DNA from 3 places in the Planococcus sp. VCh962 genome. Region 3 is predicted to be linked to each of the others. Evidence: predicted binding sites of a transcription regulator. Region 3 holds the regulator's gene; each other region holds the start of a gene.
What was found. Region 3 encodes Rex, which represses fermentation and respiration genes when NADH is low (regulators of the CRP and FNR family bind a similar motif). Its sites were predicted from a motif close to TTGTGAAATATTTCACAA; they were not measured.

Region 1 (5,334 bases), on a different contig from region 3:
AAAAGTGGTGGATCGGTACGGACATCGGGCAGGAGATTCACTTGTCCGTGAAGTCGGGAAACGATTTCTTCGGGCGAAACTGCCGTCAGATCATGTGATTGCCCGTTTTTCTGATTCGACCATTGCGTTGTTTTGCCTGACTCCACTCGCCAAAGTGCCGGATTATTTAGAGATGCTGGTCCAGCTGGATCCTGTCAGCATTCAAGACATGGAGCTGTTTCTGACCTTGAAAATGGGAGTAGCTCTCATTACGCCAAATCAGCAAAACCCTGATGAGCTGATTCGCCATGCAGACAGCGCTTTGTCCAAAGCGAAACTGCGGGCAGGGGAGTCTATCTGTTATTACGAGAACGAACATGATGAATCGATGATGAAAGATTTGCGGATTGCCAATGAGTTAACAGCAGCAATCAAGCGTGAAGAAATTGATGTTTATCTGCAGCCGAAAGTAGAATTACAATCCGGGAAGATCTTAAGCTTTGAAGCTTTGGCCCGTTGGTCTTCTCCAGAGCTTGGCGTTATTGCACCCGATGTTTTTATTCCTGTTGCCGAAAAAAACGGCAAAATAAGGGTCTTGGAGCAAGTGGTGCTGAAACGAGTTCTGTCATGGCTGAAAAAACGGCAAGACCAAGGCCTCGAATTAAGCCAAGTGGCAATCAATATTTCTACCGATCACTTTTTCCATCATTCCTTTATTCCATATCTTGTCGATAAGACGGCTGAATATGGCATTGAACCGAAGTGGCTTCAATTGGAAATTACGGAACGCATCGGATTTGTCGATATTGACACAGCCTATAAAGTTTTCAAGCAGCTGAAGAATTATGGTTTTACTAGTTCAATTGATGATTTCGGCACAGGCTATTCTTCTCTGAGTTATTTGCAGAAATTGCCTGTGAGCGAAATCAAAATTGATCGATCCTTTATTTCCAATATGCAAGAAACTCAAACTTTAGCAATCGTACGCACAATCGTGCAGTTGGCAGATAACTTGAATGTGCGTGTCGTAGCGGAAGGGATCGAAACGGATGAGCAGCGAAGGGTGCTGATATCGCTCGGATGCCGGATCGGCCAAGGCTATTTCTATTACCGTCCAATGTCACTCGATGAAGCGAATTTACTATAAACCGAAGCCACTGAGCTTCGGTTTTTTCGTTCCCTGATTCTTTTGCAGGAATGAAAAAACTGAAAAGTCGCAATGCTATCTACAGCAACTTTCAGCAGAAAAATTCTGTTATACTATATAAGATAAATGTATGAAAAGGAGAGATATGCCTTGGGGAAAGTATATGTATTTGATCATCCGCTGATTCAGCATAAATTGACGTATATCCGCGATAAGTCGACGGGAACGAAAGAATTCCGTGAATTGGTCGATGAAATTGCAACGCTGATGGCTTTTGAAATCACTCGGGATTTGCCGCTAAAGGAAATTGAAGTGGAAACGCCGGTTCAGATGGCGACTTCCAAAGTGCTGGCAGGCAAAAAATTGGGCATCGTGCCAATTCTGCGCGCGGGCATCGGCATGGTCGATGGCATTTTGAAATTGATTCCTGCTGCTAAAGTGGGCCACATCGGTTTGTACCGGGACCCGGAAACTCTGCAGCCGGTTGAATATTACTTGAAATTGCCATCCGATGTACAAGAACGTGAGTTTATCGTAGTAGACCCGATGCTTGCGACAGGTGGATCAGCGATTGAAGCGGTCAACTCCTTGAAGAAGCGCGGTGCAACGAAAATTCGTTTTATGTGCATTATTGCAGCACCGGAAGGCGTAGAAGCTTTCCAAGCAGTTCATCCGGATGTAGATGTGTATATCGCGGCATTGGATGAAAAACTGAACGAACATGGATATATCGTTCCTGGTCTCGGTGACGCAGGGGACCGGTTATTCGGAACAAAATAAGGAATAAAAGCAGGCAATCTAACTCTTGGATATAAGCCGTTCTGAGGGTTTTCGCCAGAGTCTAGATAAATAAGAAGTGAGGGATTAGTTTGTCGAAGAAGTGGAAAGTGATGACAATTTTTGGCACGCGGCCTGAAGCGATTAAAATGGCGCCGCTTGTACTCGAACTCCAAAAGTATCCTGAAACCATTGAGCCTCTTGTTGCGGTTACCGCCCAACATAGAGAAATGCTTGATCAAGTGCTGGAAACGTTTCAGATTACACCGGATTTCGATTTGAATATTATGAAAGACCGCCAAACATTAAGTGACGTCACTACTCGGGCACTTATCGGATTGGATGGCATCATGAAAGAAGCAAAACCGGACATCGTACTTGTACACGGGGATACGACAACGACTTTTGTAGCAAGCCTTGCCGCTTTCTACAATCAAATTGCTATCGGCCATGTAGAAGCTGGGTTGCGTACGCATAATAAATATTCTCCATATCCGGAAGAAATGAATCGTCAGTTGACAGGTGTCCTTGCTGACATTCACTTTTCACCGACGGAAAAATCCGCCCAGAACTTGCGGTTGGAAAACAAACAGGAAGCAAGTATTTATATCACGGGCAATACGGCCATCGATGCATTGAAAACGACCGTACGTGAGACTTACAGCCATCCGATTATTGAAAAAATCGGTTCAGACCGCATGATTTTGCTGACTGCCCATCGCCGTGAAAACTTGGGGCAGCCGATGCGCAATATGTTCCGGGCCATCAAGCGCCTTCTTGCTGAACACGACGATGTCCAAGTAGTTTATCCAGTCCACATGAATCCGGCAGTGCGTGAAGTTGCGGATGAAATCCTTGGGCGCGATCCGAGAATCCACTTGATCGAACCCTTGGAAGTTCTGGACTTCCATAATTTCGCTGCCCGTTCATTCATTATTTTGACGGATTCTGGCGGGATTCAGGAAGAAGCGCCATCACTTGGCAAACCGGTCCTTGTATTGCGGGACACGACTGAGCGGCCTGAAGGCATTGAGGCCGGAACGCTTAAGCTGGCAGGGACAGATGAAGAAACAATTTATGGCCTGGCAAAAGAATTGCTAACCAATGATGAGACTTATAAAGCGATGTCTCAAGCTTCTAACCCGTACGGTGACGGACAGGCTTCCCGTCGAATTGTTGAAGCTTTAATTGAATATTTTTCTGCTAAGTAAAGAATTAAGTAAGTGGTGAGAAAAAACTTTTTGGAAATTTGTCGACAATATGACAGATGAAAATCGCTTGTGAACAATTTCACTTCTAGTAATTGACATGATTTTACCCCTATTGTATGCTTACAAAGGGTATGCATGAGAAGGTTTTCATACATAGAAGATGTTGTTCTGAAAGCCTGATGCGACTGCTCTTTTTAGGGGTAAAATGTCAAATCAAACGAAACTCGAGGGGTTTATCATGCGCCCAACAAAAAGTCCCTTACAAGCGATGGCACTCTACAGCGCCATCCTCTCACAACTTGTCGGGTCCGTACTCATCGGTACATTCACAGGTATGTGGCTCGATGAACAATTCGGAACCGCCCCGCTTTTCTTGATCATTTGCCTATTTACAGGATTAGCCGCCGGTATATGGGCAATGCTTCAAACTATCCGAAAATTCGACTCAGGAGACTAGTAAAAAATGGATGGACTAAGGGAGATTTATACAAGGCTTAAAAAGATGATGTATTTCATCCTTGCGGCATTCGTTATTGGTTGGGGGTTTACCTCTTATCAAGAAGTTTTCGCAGGCCTGATCATCGGTTCCTTGTTCGGCATTTATAATATGTGGATTCTGGTTCGCCGGATGGAAGGATTTGACCGGGCGGTGGCAGAAGGCTCGAAAGTTCGTTCGCTTGGAACGGCATTACGGTTTGCATCAGGTGTTGCAGCGGTGGCGATAGCAATTCTTTTCGCTGAGTACATTCACTTGGTCAGTACGGTAATTGGGTTGATGATCCCCTATGTTCTGTTATTGGCAGAACGGATTGTTTATCATGTGAAACACCATTAATAAAGTGGAAAGAGAGGTGAAACTATCGTGGATCATGGCGCACCAATGTATGAATTGTTCGGGATTTGGTTTAACTTATCGAACGTTATGATGCTTCTTGTAGCAGCTCTTATCGTTTTCCTAATTGCATTTATCGCTACTCGGAATCTGCAGCTTAAACCAACGGGCATGCAAAATTTCATGGAATGGATCATGGATTTCGTTAAAGGTCTGATAAAGAGCAATATGGACTGGAGAGATGGCGGACGATTCCATGTTCTTGGAATTACGTTGATCATGTTCATCTTCGTGTCGAATATGCTGGGATTGCCTTTTGCAATAGTTGTCAACGGAGATCTTTGGTGGAAATCACCAACTGCTGATCCAACGGTAACTATGACATTGGCTGCCACAATCATCGTTCTAAGCCATTATTATGGCATTAGATTGAAAGGATTGGGCCAGTATAGCGCAGGATATTTAAAACCGATGCCATTTTTATTCCCGCTTAAGGTTATTGAAGAATTTGCAAATACGCTGACACTCGGTCTGCGTCTTTACGGTAACATCTATGCAGGTGAAATCTTGCTGACTTTACTAGCAGGGCTTGCATCAGCAAGTGTATTTGGATTTGCGGCCGCTATCCTTCCAATGATGGCATGGCAAGGGTTCTCGATCTTTATCGGGGCAATCCAAGCGTTTATTTTCGTTATGTTAACGATGGTTTATTTATCGCATAAAGTTGCCGACGACCATTGAGTATAAATTGCTCATCTTGAGCAAAAAAACAAAAAAACAACTATCCTGAGGAGGACATATCAAAATGACAGGTTCATTAGGTTTATTAGCAGCAGCAATCGCAGTAGGTTTAGCAGCACTAGGCGCAGGTATTGGTAACGGTCTTATCGTTTCAAAAACAGTTGAAGGAATCGCTCGCCAGCCAGAAGCACGTGGCGTTCTTCAAACAACTATGTTCATCGGGGTAGCATTGGTTGAAGCATTACCGATCATCGCAGTAGTTATCGCGTTCATCGTAATGAACCAATAGTATCGTCTCTTATACATTAGGCAGAATGGCGGGAATGCTTCGGCAGGTTTTTCGCCATTTATGTTTGTAAAGACCTTATGATTTCGAAAAACTATTCTTTTACATTAAAAGATCTTATTATAGAAGAAACTGAACTTTAAGCTCTTGAAGGGAGTGAAACAATCGTGTTTTTTGATCACCTCGTACTCGGCGCGGCCGGGGAATTTTTAAACATCGGAGATATCTTGGCAACTCTCGTAATTTTCATCTTATTGATGTTGCTATTGAAAAAATTCGCATGGGGCCCATTGATGGGCGTAATGCAACAGCGTGAAGATTTGATCGCCAGTGAAATCGAAACGGCTGAACATAGCCGCCA
Region 2 (5,334 bases), on a different contig from region 3:
GCGGTGCACCAAGAAGGCCGAGTACGTGCTGGGCCGTTGACATTAGCAGCATTCCGATTGACCAAGTGATGATTTGGACAAAACCGAGTGTCTGCATTGATTTGGTGAATTTACGCCCGGTCAAATAAGGGATCAGCCAAAATGTCATTCCCATGAATGTCATTGCCACCGGCGTGCCGACTGTAATGTGGAAGTGCCCGACAATCCATAGCGTGTTGTGGACGACTTCATTCAATTGGAAACTTGCGTTGATAATACCGCCGGCGCCGCCGGGAATGAAGAACGCCATCGCGATGAAAATTGATGTAAAGCGGACGTCTTTCCAAGGCAGCATTTTGAACCAGCCAAACAGACCTTTTGCGCCTTTTTTGCGTCCAGATGTTTCAAACGTTGCAAACATTGAAAACGCAGTCACGAGTGACGGAATAATAACCATGAATGTCAGCACAACCTGCAGGAACTTCCAAAAGTTCGAAATGCCGGGTTCAGTCAGTTGGTGGTGGAAACCGACCGGAATCGAGAACAGAATGAACAAGACAAATGACAAACGTGCCAGTGAATCACTGAATACTTTCACACCGAGCAGTTTCGGCACGATCAAATACCAGGCCATATAAGCCGGCAGCAGCCAAAAGTACACAAGCGGGTGGCCAAAATACCAGAAGAGGGAACGGCTCAACTCAACGTTGATCGTATCAGTCCAGCCAAATGCCCAAGGAATGTATTGGAACAGAACCGTTGCCACTACCCCAAGACAAGCAATAAGCCATAAAATGATGGTCGCGATGGTCATGAAAGCAAACAATGGACTTAATTCACCTTTGTGCTTTTTGCGCCATACCAGGTAATGTCCGATTAAGGCAAAGCTGCTGATCCATGTGCCGACCACATAAAGAGCCAGTCCGACATAATACCAGCCGCTCGCTTTCAGCGGTGCATAAAATGTATAAAGTACGGAAGCTTCTCCGAGTACAATCATGACTGTTGCTATCACCGTACCTAGTAAAGTGACCCAGAAACCGATCCAGGAAAACAGTCGGACTTTCGGACCGAATGTTCCAAGGGTTTTGCTCATGCCCGTAATGAAGAATCCAAAAATGAAAAATGCTGTATAAATAAGGGCCAGCAGCACACCATGTGCCGTTAAAATCTGATAATAATCGAGCCAGGCAGGCAACTGCAAAGCGTCATTCCGGATAAAAACCTGAAGCAAACCGCATAATGTACCTATTAGAAATGCCATGTATGCGACACCGATATTCCATATTGCGATTTTCCGATCTTGTGCAGCAATCATGTCAATACACCTCTATTTCGTTGAACATCATATGGTGGCCTGTACCGCAGTATTCATTGCAGAGAATCAAATACTTACCGGGTTTCTCGAATGTGTAGGACTTTGTCGTAACCTGTCCAGGAACGGCCATTAAATTGACTTTTGTGTTATCAATGGTAAAACTGTGGACGACATCTGTGCTGGTCACTTTAAAAATGACTTCTTTTCCGGCTGGCACTCTCAGTTCTGGTGCATCATAACCGAATGCCATGGAAATAACTGCCACTTGATACGTGTCATCATCAAGCTGTGTCACTCCGGGCTTGTCAAAAGGAGCCGTTTCCTTTACTTTTTTAGGGTCGATGGTTTCCATCCCGCCTGCCGGTGTGTGGTCATGGGAAAATGCGCTGACTCCCACCACACTCAAAAATACAATGAGGGCGGCTATCCCGAAAGACAGCCAGATTTTTTCATATTTGTGAAGATGCATTTTGATCTACTCCTTTTCTTTTCCACCTAGATAAACCGTCGGGCTCATCTTGCTACATACATTAAATAAACTATGACCCACATGGCGATAATGACGATGCCGACGAAAAACACACTGACCAATGTCCCTCTTAAATCGACTTCATGTTCCTGGATTTTTTTGCTCATTTTCCCTCACCTCTTGTTGTCCTTCTCTTGTGTTCAGAGTAATCCTTTGGGCAATCAAGCATTGTGACATTTCTCACACCCGAGCTGTTTTTTTACGGCAACTGTCAAATTTTAGACAAAAAAAGAAGCCGCACCTGAACTGCACCGAAATTGTTAGACACAACTAACAATGGAGGTGCAGTTTTTCTATGGCAAAATTTACGGTTGAAACCAAAATACAGGCTGCTCGAGCCTATTTAGCCGGCCCAGATTCTCAAAATGAAATTGCCAGACGCTATGGCGTTAACCGGAAAGTGCTCCAACAATGGATTGAACGTTATCGGCATCACGGCGAAGAAGGGTTTCGGAAACGGTATACAAACTACACGACCGAGTTTAAACTGGACGTATTGAACTTTATGAACGATACTGGGGCGTCCCCTTTTGAAGCAGCTGCCGTTTTTAATATTCCTACCGGAACCACGGTGGTGAAATGGAAGGAAGCGGTTGAGCAAGGCGGGAGCGACGCCCTCATTCCAAAGAAAAAGGGGCGTCCACCCATGAAAGAAAAACCGAAAAAGCCAGTGCCAGGCAAGGATTCGCAAGAATCACTCCAAGAAGAAGTCGAACGGCTGCGCATGGAGAATGCCTACCTAAAAAAGTTGAATGCCTTAGTGAAGGAAAAGGAAGCGTCACAACGCAACTCAAAGCGCAAGTGATCTATGCGCTAAGGCATGAGTTTAAGGTCGTCGACCTGATCCAAGTGGCCGCCATCCCGCGAAGCACCTATTACTACTGGGTCAAGCACCAGGAGCGTCCCGACAAATATCAAGCGGCGAAAGAAGCGATTGCGGAAATCTACCACGAACACAAAGGGCGCTACGGACACCGGCAGATCCGGAAGGCATTGGTGAAGCGACTGATCTTTCTCGATCCGAAGACCGTGTTGAAGCTGATGGGGCAGCTTGGCATCAAGTGCCAGGTCCGGATGAAGAAGTACCGTTCGTACCGCGGGAATGCCGGAAAAATCGCCCCGAATCTCCTGGAACGGGATTTCTCTGCCGAGAAACCGAATCAGAAGTGGGTGACGGATGTGACCGAATTCCACCTTTTCGGGGAAAAGTTGTACCTGTCTCCGGTGCTCGACCTGTTCAACAGCGAAATCATCGCCTATACCGTCCAACGCCGGCCAAGCTATGAGCTGGTTTCCGAGATGCTAGACCAGGCGTTTGAACGATTACTTCCTGGGGACGAGCCGGTCCTCCACTCCGATCAAGGCTGGCACTACCAAATGGCCAAGTACCAGAAAACATTAGCCAACCGGCGCATCACCCAAAGCATGTCCCGCAAGGGCAACTGCCTGGACAATGCGGTCATTGAAAACTTCTTCGGCATCTTGAAGACCGAACTGCTTTACCTCCAGACGTTCGAAAGCGTCGATCACTTTCTGGCTGAACTGGATGACTACATCGTGTACTACAACGAAAAACGCATGAAGACCAAATTAAAAGACATGAGCCCGGTGGAATACCGGACACATGCCTTTGGGGTAGCTTAAATTTCCTGTCTAACTTTTTTGGGTCAGTTCAACCGGATTTTATTCCGATTAGCTTCTTTTTATGCCTTATTTTTTGCTTATGCTCAACTTCAGAGAGTTTATGCCCGACTTTTGCTAATTTATGCCCAACTCTGAAGGGTTTATGCCCAACTCGGAGCGGATTATGCCCAACTGACTGTTTCCTTCATTTCTCAATCAATTCTGCAAAAAGAAATCGGGCAGTTTTCGCAATTGATTTCATCTTTTAAATGGCGGAGATCACGGACCAGCAATTTCCCTTCCACCGTCGAAACTTTCCCTTGTTTTTTCAAGTCGCTCAACATGCGGTTTACCACTTCGCGTGTCATCCCGCAAAAATTGGCCAGCTCCTGATTGGTCAGCGCCATATCGATCAAGATGCCGCCTTCTTTTTCCACTCCGTAACTATTGCATAAACGGATCAATGTGGAATACAGCGCCCCTTTTTTGCCATGAAGCATCAGGTCACGGAATTTTGTCTGCGTCTTTTGCTGATCGATTCCCATCCATTTCATAAACGCCACAGCCAGCCTGGAGTTTTCAAGCAAGGCGTCTTCCAGATCTTCTATGGCAATTTTTATGCATACAACGTCTTCAATTGCTTTGGCATCCAGCATATAAAGCGGGTGATCTGAAAAGATAGTGACTTCTCCCACCAATTGGCTCGGTCCACAAATCCGCAAAGTCAGCTCTCTTCCGTCAGGCGTGATTTTTCCAATCTGCACTTTGCCTGAGCGAATGATGTAAATGCCTTTGACGGCATCCCCTTCACGGAATAAATAGCTGCCTTTTTTATACTCTTTAATCATATGGCGTATAGACAGCAGCTCTTTTAACTCATCGGATATATTTGAACTCGCCGTTTTTCCATTCATACAATCACCTCGCTGCTATTTAAATTTTCACATCTTTCTATTTGAATAAAGAGTAACATAATCTATATTTATTAGCTTTACAATTTTCTGGGAGCTTTAGTCCTATTTATTTTTGGACATATTTTCCTTAAAAATTTATAAAAAGAAGGAAACCTAAGCTTATTAGTCGAAATATACCCGTATAGAGAAGGAGGAATCTGATATGACTATGCTATACAAAAAGATATTAGTCGCTGTAGATGGTTCTAAGGAAGCTGAACTGGCTTTTAGAAAGTCCATAGGAATCGCAGCGCGTAACCAGGCGGCCTTATACTTAACAAGCATCATTGATAACCGCTCATTTGGCACAATCGAATCTTATGGCCGCGAATTTGCCGAAGAATCCAAGAAACAAGCGGAAAATTTGCTGGCAGAATATAAAAACAAGGCGATTGCTGCCGGAGCCCCTGAGGTCCATATTGTAATTGAAATGGGTTCTCCTAAAACGCTGATTCCGGTGGATTTGGTCCGCCGCTTTAATATTGACCTGATCATCTGTGGTGCGACAGGAACCAATTCCGCTGAACGCATCTTTATGGGAAGTGTCTCTGAACGTATTGTCCGCGCCGCAAAATGCGATGTTTTGATTGTTCGGACAGAAGAGAAAGAAGAGCAATAATTCTAAAATAATTTCAAAAAAGCCATTTTCCTTTTAGACAGGAAAATGGCTTTTTTCATGGTGTTATGCGAGTCTTAGAGCCATCTGCATTACTTAAGACTATTTTATTATAAAAATTTGATACATAACTGTAACAAAAAATAGTTTTTTATGATGGTACAATACTTTTGTCGGTTTTTTTAGGCCGTTCATCCATTATAGATTTTCAAATATCAATCTACCTAAAGATTTATTATAGGGTTACATAGTTGGAAGGGGAAAAGAATAGTGAATTTATTAACCAAATGCACAACCGCTGTCATTGCAGCCATCA
Region 3 (5,334 bases):
ATTAAGTCCGGAATTTTCCCGTTCATTATGTCATACCTCAACTGTTAGCTGATGCGGGACTTCACTACATACAGAGGCGTTTTCTTCTAATTATGCTTCCATACACAAAAAGCGCCAACTCCTAATAAGGAGTTGGCGCTTTAAATATTGGGACTAGATTACATCATGCCGCCCATGCCGCCCATATCAGGCATTCCGCCCATTGGTGCTGCTGGTTCAGGGATGTCTGCTACAACTGCTTCAGTAGTCAAGAACATTGCCGCAACAGAAGCTGCGTTTTGTAATGCTGAACGCGTCACTTTAGTTGGGTCGACGATTCCTTCTGCAAGCATGTTGACCCACTGGCCGTTAGCTGCGTTAAAGCCGATGCCGACTTCTTCTGATTTCAGGCGGTGAACGATGATGGATCCTTCAAGCCCTGCGTTTGTTGCGATTTGGCGAACTGGCTCTTCAAGTGCACGAAGAACGATGTTGATGCCTGTTGCTACGTCGCCTTCTTGAGACTCAAGAAGTTCTGCCACTTGGTTGTATACGTTGATAAGAGCAGTACCACCACCCGCAACGATACCTTCTTCAACTGCTGCACGAGTTGCGTTCAATGCATCTTCAATGCGAAGTTTGCGTTCTTTCAACTCAGTTTCAGTAGCCGCTCCGACTTTAATGACTGCAACACCGCCAGCTAGTTTAGCCAAACGCTCCTGCAATTTCTCTTTGTCGAATTCAGAAGTTGTTTCTTCCAATTGGCTGCGGATTTGTGTTACGCGGCCAACGATTTTCGCTTGGTCTCCAGCACCTTCAACGATTGTTGTGTTTTCTTTTGAAACAACAACTTTAGAAGCACGGCCAAGTTGAGTAATGTTTGTCGATTTCAGCTCAAGGCCAAGATCTTCTGTAATCACTTCAGCGCCAGTCAACGTTGCGATGTCTTCAAGCATAGCTTTGCGGCGGTCACCGAATCCAGGAGCTTTAACAGCTACTGCATTGAATGTTCCACGCAATTTGTTTACTACTAATGTAGCAAGTGCTTCGCCTTCAACGTCTTCTGCAACGATCAATAGCGGTTTGCTTTGTTGTACAACCTGCTCCAATACAGGAAGGATTTCCTGGATGTTGCCGATTTTCTTATCTGTAACCAAAATGAATGGGTTGTCCAGGACAGCTTCCATTTTCTCAGAATCTGTTACCATGTAAGGAGACTGATATCCGCGGTCGAATTGCATACCTTCCACGACATCAAGTTCCGTTGTGAAGCCACGGGACTCTTCCAGCGTGATAACGCCGTCGTTGCCAACGCGCTCCATTGCTTCAGCGATCAAGTTACCTACTTCAGCGTCTCCAGAAGAAATCGCTGCAACTTGTGCGATTGATTCTTTTCCTTCGATTTGCTGGGAAACAGATTTCAAGCCTTCAACAGCGCTTTCCACTGCCATTTCAATACCGCGGCGGATACCGACAGGGTTTGCACCAGCTGTAACGTTTTTCAAGCCTTCACGGATCATTGCTTGCGCTAGAACCGTTGCAGTTGTCGTACCGTCCCCTGCGATGTCGTTCGTCTTAGAAGCTACTTCAGCAACCAATTTCGCGCCCATGTTTTCAAATGCGTTTTCAAGTTCGATTTCTTTCGCAATGGTTACACCATCGTTAGTAATAAGAGGTGAACCGAATTTCTTTTCAAGTACTACGTTGCGCCCTTTTGGCCCAAGCGTCACTTTTACTGCATCTGCTAATTTATCAACACCAGCAGCCATTAAACTGCGTGCATCTTCGCTGAATTTAATTTCTTTTGCCATCTGTAGTTTCCTCCTCTATCTAATTACCATTCTAAATTAAAATAGTTTACTAAGTGATATGAAGCAAGGCAGCGTAGACGCCTGCGGGAAAGCGAGAAAGCCGAGACCCTGCAGGAGCGCAGCGACGAAGCGGCTTGGCGCTCGCCCGCGGCAAGCGAAGCTGGCTTGCGGAATATCAGCACTACAATTTATTAACCCAATACTGCTAAAATATCGTTTTCGCGTAAGATTAAGTATTCTTTGCCTTCATATTTAAGTTCAGTGCCTGCGTATTTTGAGAAGATGATCCGGTCGCCTTCTTTGACTTCCAGTTCAGTGCGCTGTCCATTGTCACGGATAACTCCATTACCTACAGCGATCACTTTGCCTTCCTGCGGTTTTTCCTGTGCCGAACCCGGCAGTACAATTCCGCTTGAAGTCTTTTCTTCTGCTTCTACAAGCTCAATAATTACGCGATCTCCTAATGGTCTTAACAATTGAAACACCCTCCTCAGATTATCTAAATCGTTTCCATTAGCACTCTAACACCTAGAGTGCTAACCCACTTCTCAGTTTAATAAAATCCCTTGCCTTTTGCAAGTCTAAACATTCACTTTTTTTAATTCTTTGCGGTTCGGTTTTGAAACCTCTACAATAGTAGTAATCCGTGAAACGAAAGGAAATCTGTGTATGAAAATAAATGTAAAAGCTAAAGCTGATACAGACCGTTCCGGCAAACAGAAGTTCAGTATGAAAACAAGCCGGAAAGGCAAAAAAACGCCGCTATATGTATTGTTGATTTTCATCGTTGTGCAGCTTGCACCGATTTTATTTATTGCACCGACACTGAATTATTTCCGTGGCCAAGGCTTGGATGAAGCTACCGCATTGGCCTCCACTTCCGGCTGGCTGATTGTGTTCACTATGGGTACCGGGTTTATTGTAACGATGATCGTCATTTTGCGCGACAAACGCTTTTTCGATATCTGGAAAGGCAAAAAAGCAAGCCTTCCTGCTGCCATCGGCTGGGGTGCCCTTGGCTTTCTGCTATTGCTGATTGGACAATCTATTGCAGCCATGATTGAAATGTCCATAGGCATCGAAGCTGGATCTGAAAACACCATGGCACTCGTCAATATTGCCGAAGTGGTTCCAATGGCGATTCTCGCTGTCGTGTTATTCGGACCGATTTTGGAAGAACTCGTATTCCGCCGCGTTGTGTTCGGTTCATTGAACCAAACCACCAACTTCTTTGTGGCCACTGCTGTCAGTGCCTTGGTTTTTGGCCTTGTCCATATGGAATTCAGCCATTTGCTGCTGTACTTTACTACGGGCTTGATACTGGCCTTCCTTTACCAAAGAACGAAACGCATCATCACTCCGATTATTGCGCACATCATGCTGAACGGCTATGTCATGCTGATTCAATTGAATATGGATAAAATCGAGAACTTCCTGAAGCAGCTCGAAAATATGCAGTAATGAAGAAAGCAAGAAAAGCCTTCCCCGAATTGATTCGGCGGAAGGCTTTTCTATTGCTGCTTGATTTGGTAAATAAGCGTTTGCAGTTCTACAGACAAATCGATTGTCTGCACACGAATATGGTCCGGAACCGAGATGCGGACAGGCGTGAAATTCAAGATGCCTTTAATGTCGGTTTTCGCGAGGCGATCCGTCACTTCTTGGGCAGAGCGTGAAGGCACGGTCAAAATGACCAGTTCAATCCCTAATTCCTCTATCTTTTCTTCAATGCGGTCCGGATGATACGTATCAATCCCACTGATTTGTTCACCTTCATACGGCGAGTTCGAATCGAATGCGAGAACAATCTTGGTGTTGTGGTTGCGCTGGAAATTGTACTTTAAAAACGCACTTCCCAAATTCCCGACACCGATCAGCGCCACATTGGTCGCTTCGTCCTGGTCGAGGGTTTTCCGGAAAAATGCGAGCAGGTCCTGAACATCATAGCCATACCCTTTTTTGCCCAAAGCGCCCAAATGGGAAAAATCCCGGCGAATGGTGGCCGAGTCGATTTTCATCGCTTCACTCAATTCCTGAGAGGAAATCCGTTTTTGTCCGGCGTTCGCGAAGTTCTGGAGAAAACGGTAATAAAGCGGCAATCGTTTAGTTGTGGCTTGCGGAATTTTTGATGGTTCATGTAACATGCAACGTTACCTCCTGCGGTCGTATCAAATCGATTTTATCTTACATGAGGCGGCCCGATATGTAAAGCTGGCTTGATTGCGAACAACCCGCCCATCGGCTACACTTAAAAGAGAATAGAGGTGACCCACATGATTGTTTTACAAGTAAACCAAGTCCATAAATCGTTTGGAGCGGATGAAATCCTCTCCGGCGTCAAATTGGAAGTCCAACACCGCGACCGCGTTGCACTCGTGGGCCGCAACGGCGCAGGAAAATCAACTTTGCTAAAAATCATATCCGGTGAAATGTCTTACGACAGCGGCGATATCATCATGCCGAAAGACTTGACTATCGGCTATTTGGAACAACAAACCGACCTGGAATCAGAAGCGACCATTTGGGACGAAATGATGACGATTTTCAGTCATTTCCGTGAACAGGAAGCAAAGCTTCGCCAACTCGAAGCGAAAATGGCCGATCCGGACGTTTACGATGATGCCGCGCAATATGAAAAAGTCATGCACGAATACGATACATTGCAGCACGATTTCAAAGATGCAGGCGGCTATCAGTTTGAAGCCGACACAAGGGCCATCCTTCATGGCATGAAATTCTATCCGGAAGACTATGATAAAAAAGTGGTTTCCTTATCAGGCGGCCAGAAAACGCGCTTGATGCTCGCCAAATTGCTGCTCAGCAAACCACAGCTCTTGATTCTCGATGAGCCCACCAACCACTTGGACATTGAAACTTTGAGCTGGCTCGAAAATTATTTGAAGAACTATCCGGGCGCTTTGCTGATTGTTTCGCATGACCGCTACTTCCTCGATCAAGTGGTAACACTTGTCTATGAAGTATCCCGTCATCGCGTCAAAAAGTATACGGGCAACTACAGCCGCTATCTCGATGAAAAAGCGAAGCAATACGAACTCGATTTAAAGCAATTCGAGAAGCAGCAAAGCGAAAAAGCAAAGCTTGAAGATTACGTCCAGCGCAACTTGGTCCGTGCCTCCACCACAAAAATGGCGCAAAGCCGCAGACGGGTTCTGGAGAAAACTGATTGGATGGGTGCGCCTGACGGCGATGAGAAATCTGCACGTTTCGGCTTTACCATTGAAAAACAAAGCGGCAACGATGTCTTGAATGTCCAATCGCTTGCCATCGGCTACGGCAGCCAGCCGGTTTCACAGAATATCTCATTGAAACTATACCGCCAAGATAGTTTGGCACTTGTCGGACCCAATGGCGTTGGCAAATCGACGCTTTTGAAAACGATCATGAAAGAACTGAAACCACTCGGCGGTACCATTCATTACGGCACCGGCATCCAGTTCGGCTATTATGACCAGGAACAAGCCAACTTAAAAGGCAACAAACTCGTATTGAATGAATTATGGGATGATTACCCGCATATCAATGA

Region 1: the regulator Rex is predicted to act here: its motif matches at 3,182-3,199, upstream of AC3AQ9_RS08550 (AtpZ/AtpI family protein).
Region 2: the regulator Rex is predicted to act here: its motif matches at 1,995-2,012, upstream of AC3AQ9_RS12035 (cytochrome C oxidase subunit II).

Annotation. Positions count from the first base shown of each region.
Region 1 is NZ_JBYLHS010000002.1:239,660-244,993, reverse strand. Features, by position in the region: gene AC3AQ9_RS08565 (putative bifunctional diguanylate cyclase/phosphodiesterase) at 1-1,126, shown strand, start outside; gene upp (uracil phosphoribosyltransferase) at 1,277-1,906, shown strand; gene wecB (non-hydrolyzing UDP-N-acetylglucosamine 2-epimerase) at 2,017-3,114, shown strand; gene AC3AQ9_RS08550 (AtpZ/AtpI family protein) at 3,353-3,571, shown strand; gene AC3AQ9_RS08545 (ATP synthase subunit I) at 3,578-3,949, shown strand; gene atpB (F0F1 ATP synthase subunit A) at 3,977-4,687, shown strand; gene atpE (F0F1 ATP synthase subunit C) at 4,752-4,976, shown strand; gene atpF (F0F1 ATP synthase subunit B) at 5,141-5,334, shown strand, end outside.
Region 2 is NZ_JBYLHS010000003.1:159,401-164,734, reverse strand. Features, by position in the region: gene AC3AQ9_RS12045 (b(o/a)3-type cytochrome-c oxidase subunit 1) at 1-1,297, opposite strand, end outside; gene AC3AQ9_RS12040 (cytochrome c oxidase subunit II) at 1,299-1,766, opposite strand; gene AC3AQ9_RS12035 (cytochrome C oxidase subunit II) at 1,811-1,933, opposite strand; one part of gene AC3AQ9_RS12030 (IS3 family transposase) at 2,122-2,566, shown strand; one part of gene AC3AQ9_RS12030 (IS3 family transposase) at 2,566-3,470, shown strand; gene AC3AQ9_RS12025 (Crp/Fnr family transcriptional regulator) at 3,662-4,363, opposite strand; gene AC3AQ9_RS12020 (universal stress protein) at 4,566-5,021, shown strand; gene AC3AQ9_RS12015 (murein hydrolase activator EnvC family protein) at 5,289-5,334, shown strand, end outside.
Region 3 is NZ_JBYLHS010000004.1:4,142-9,475, reverse strand. Features, by position in the region: gene groL (chaperonin GroEL) at 159-1,790, opposite strand; gene groES (co-chaperone GroES) at 1,982-2,266, opposite strand; gene AC3AQ9_RS12745 (CPBP family intramembrane glutamic endopeptidase) at 2,460-3,251, shown strand; gene AC3AQ9_RS12740 (redox-sensing transcriptional repressor Rex) at 3,302-3,934, opposite strand; gene AC3AQ9_RS12735 (ABC-F family ATP-binding cassette domain-containing protein) at 4,064-5,334, shown strand, end outside.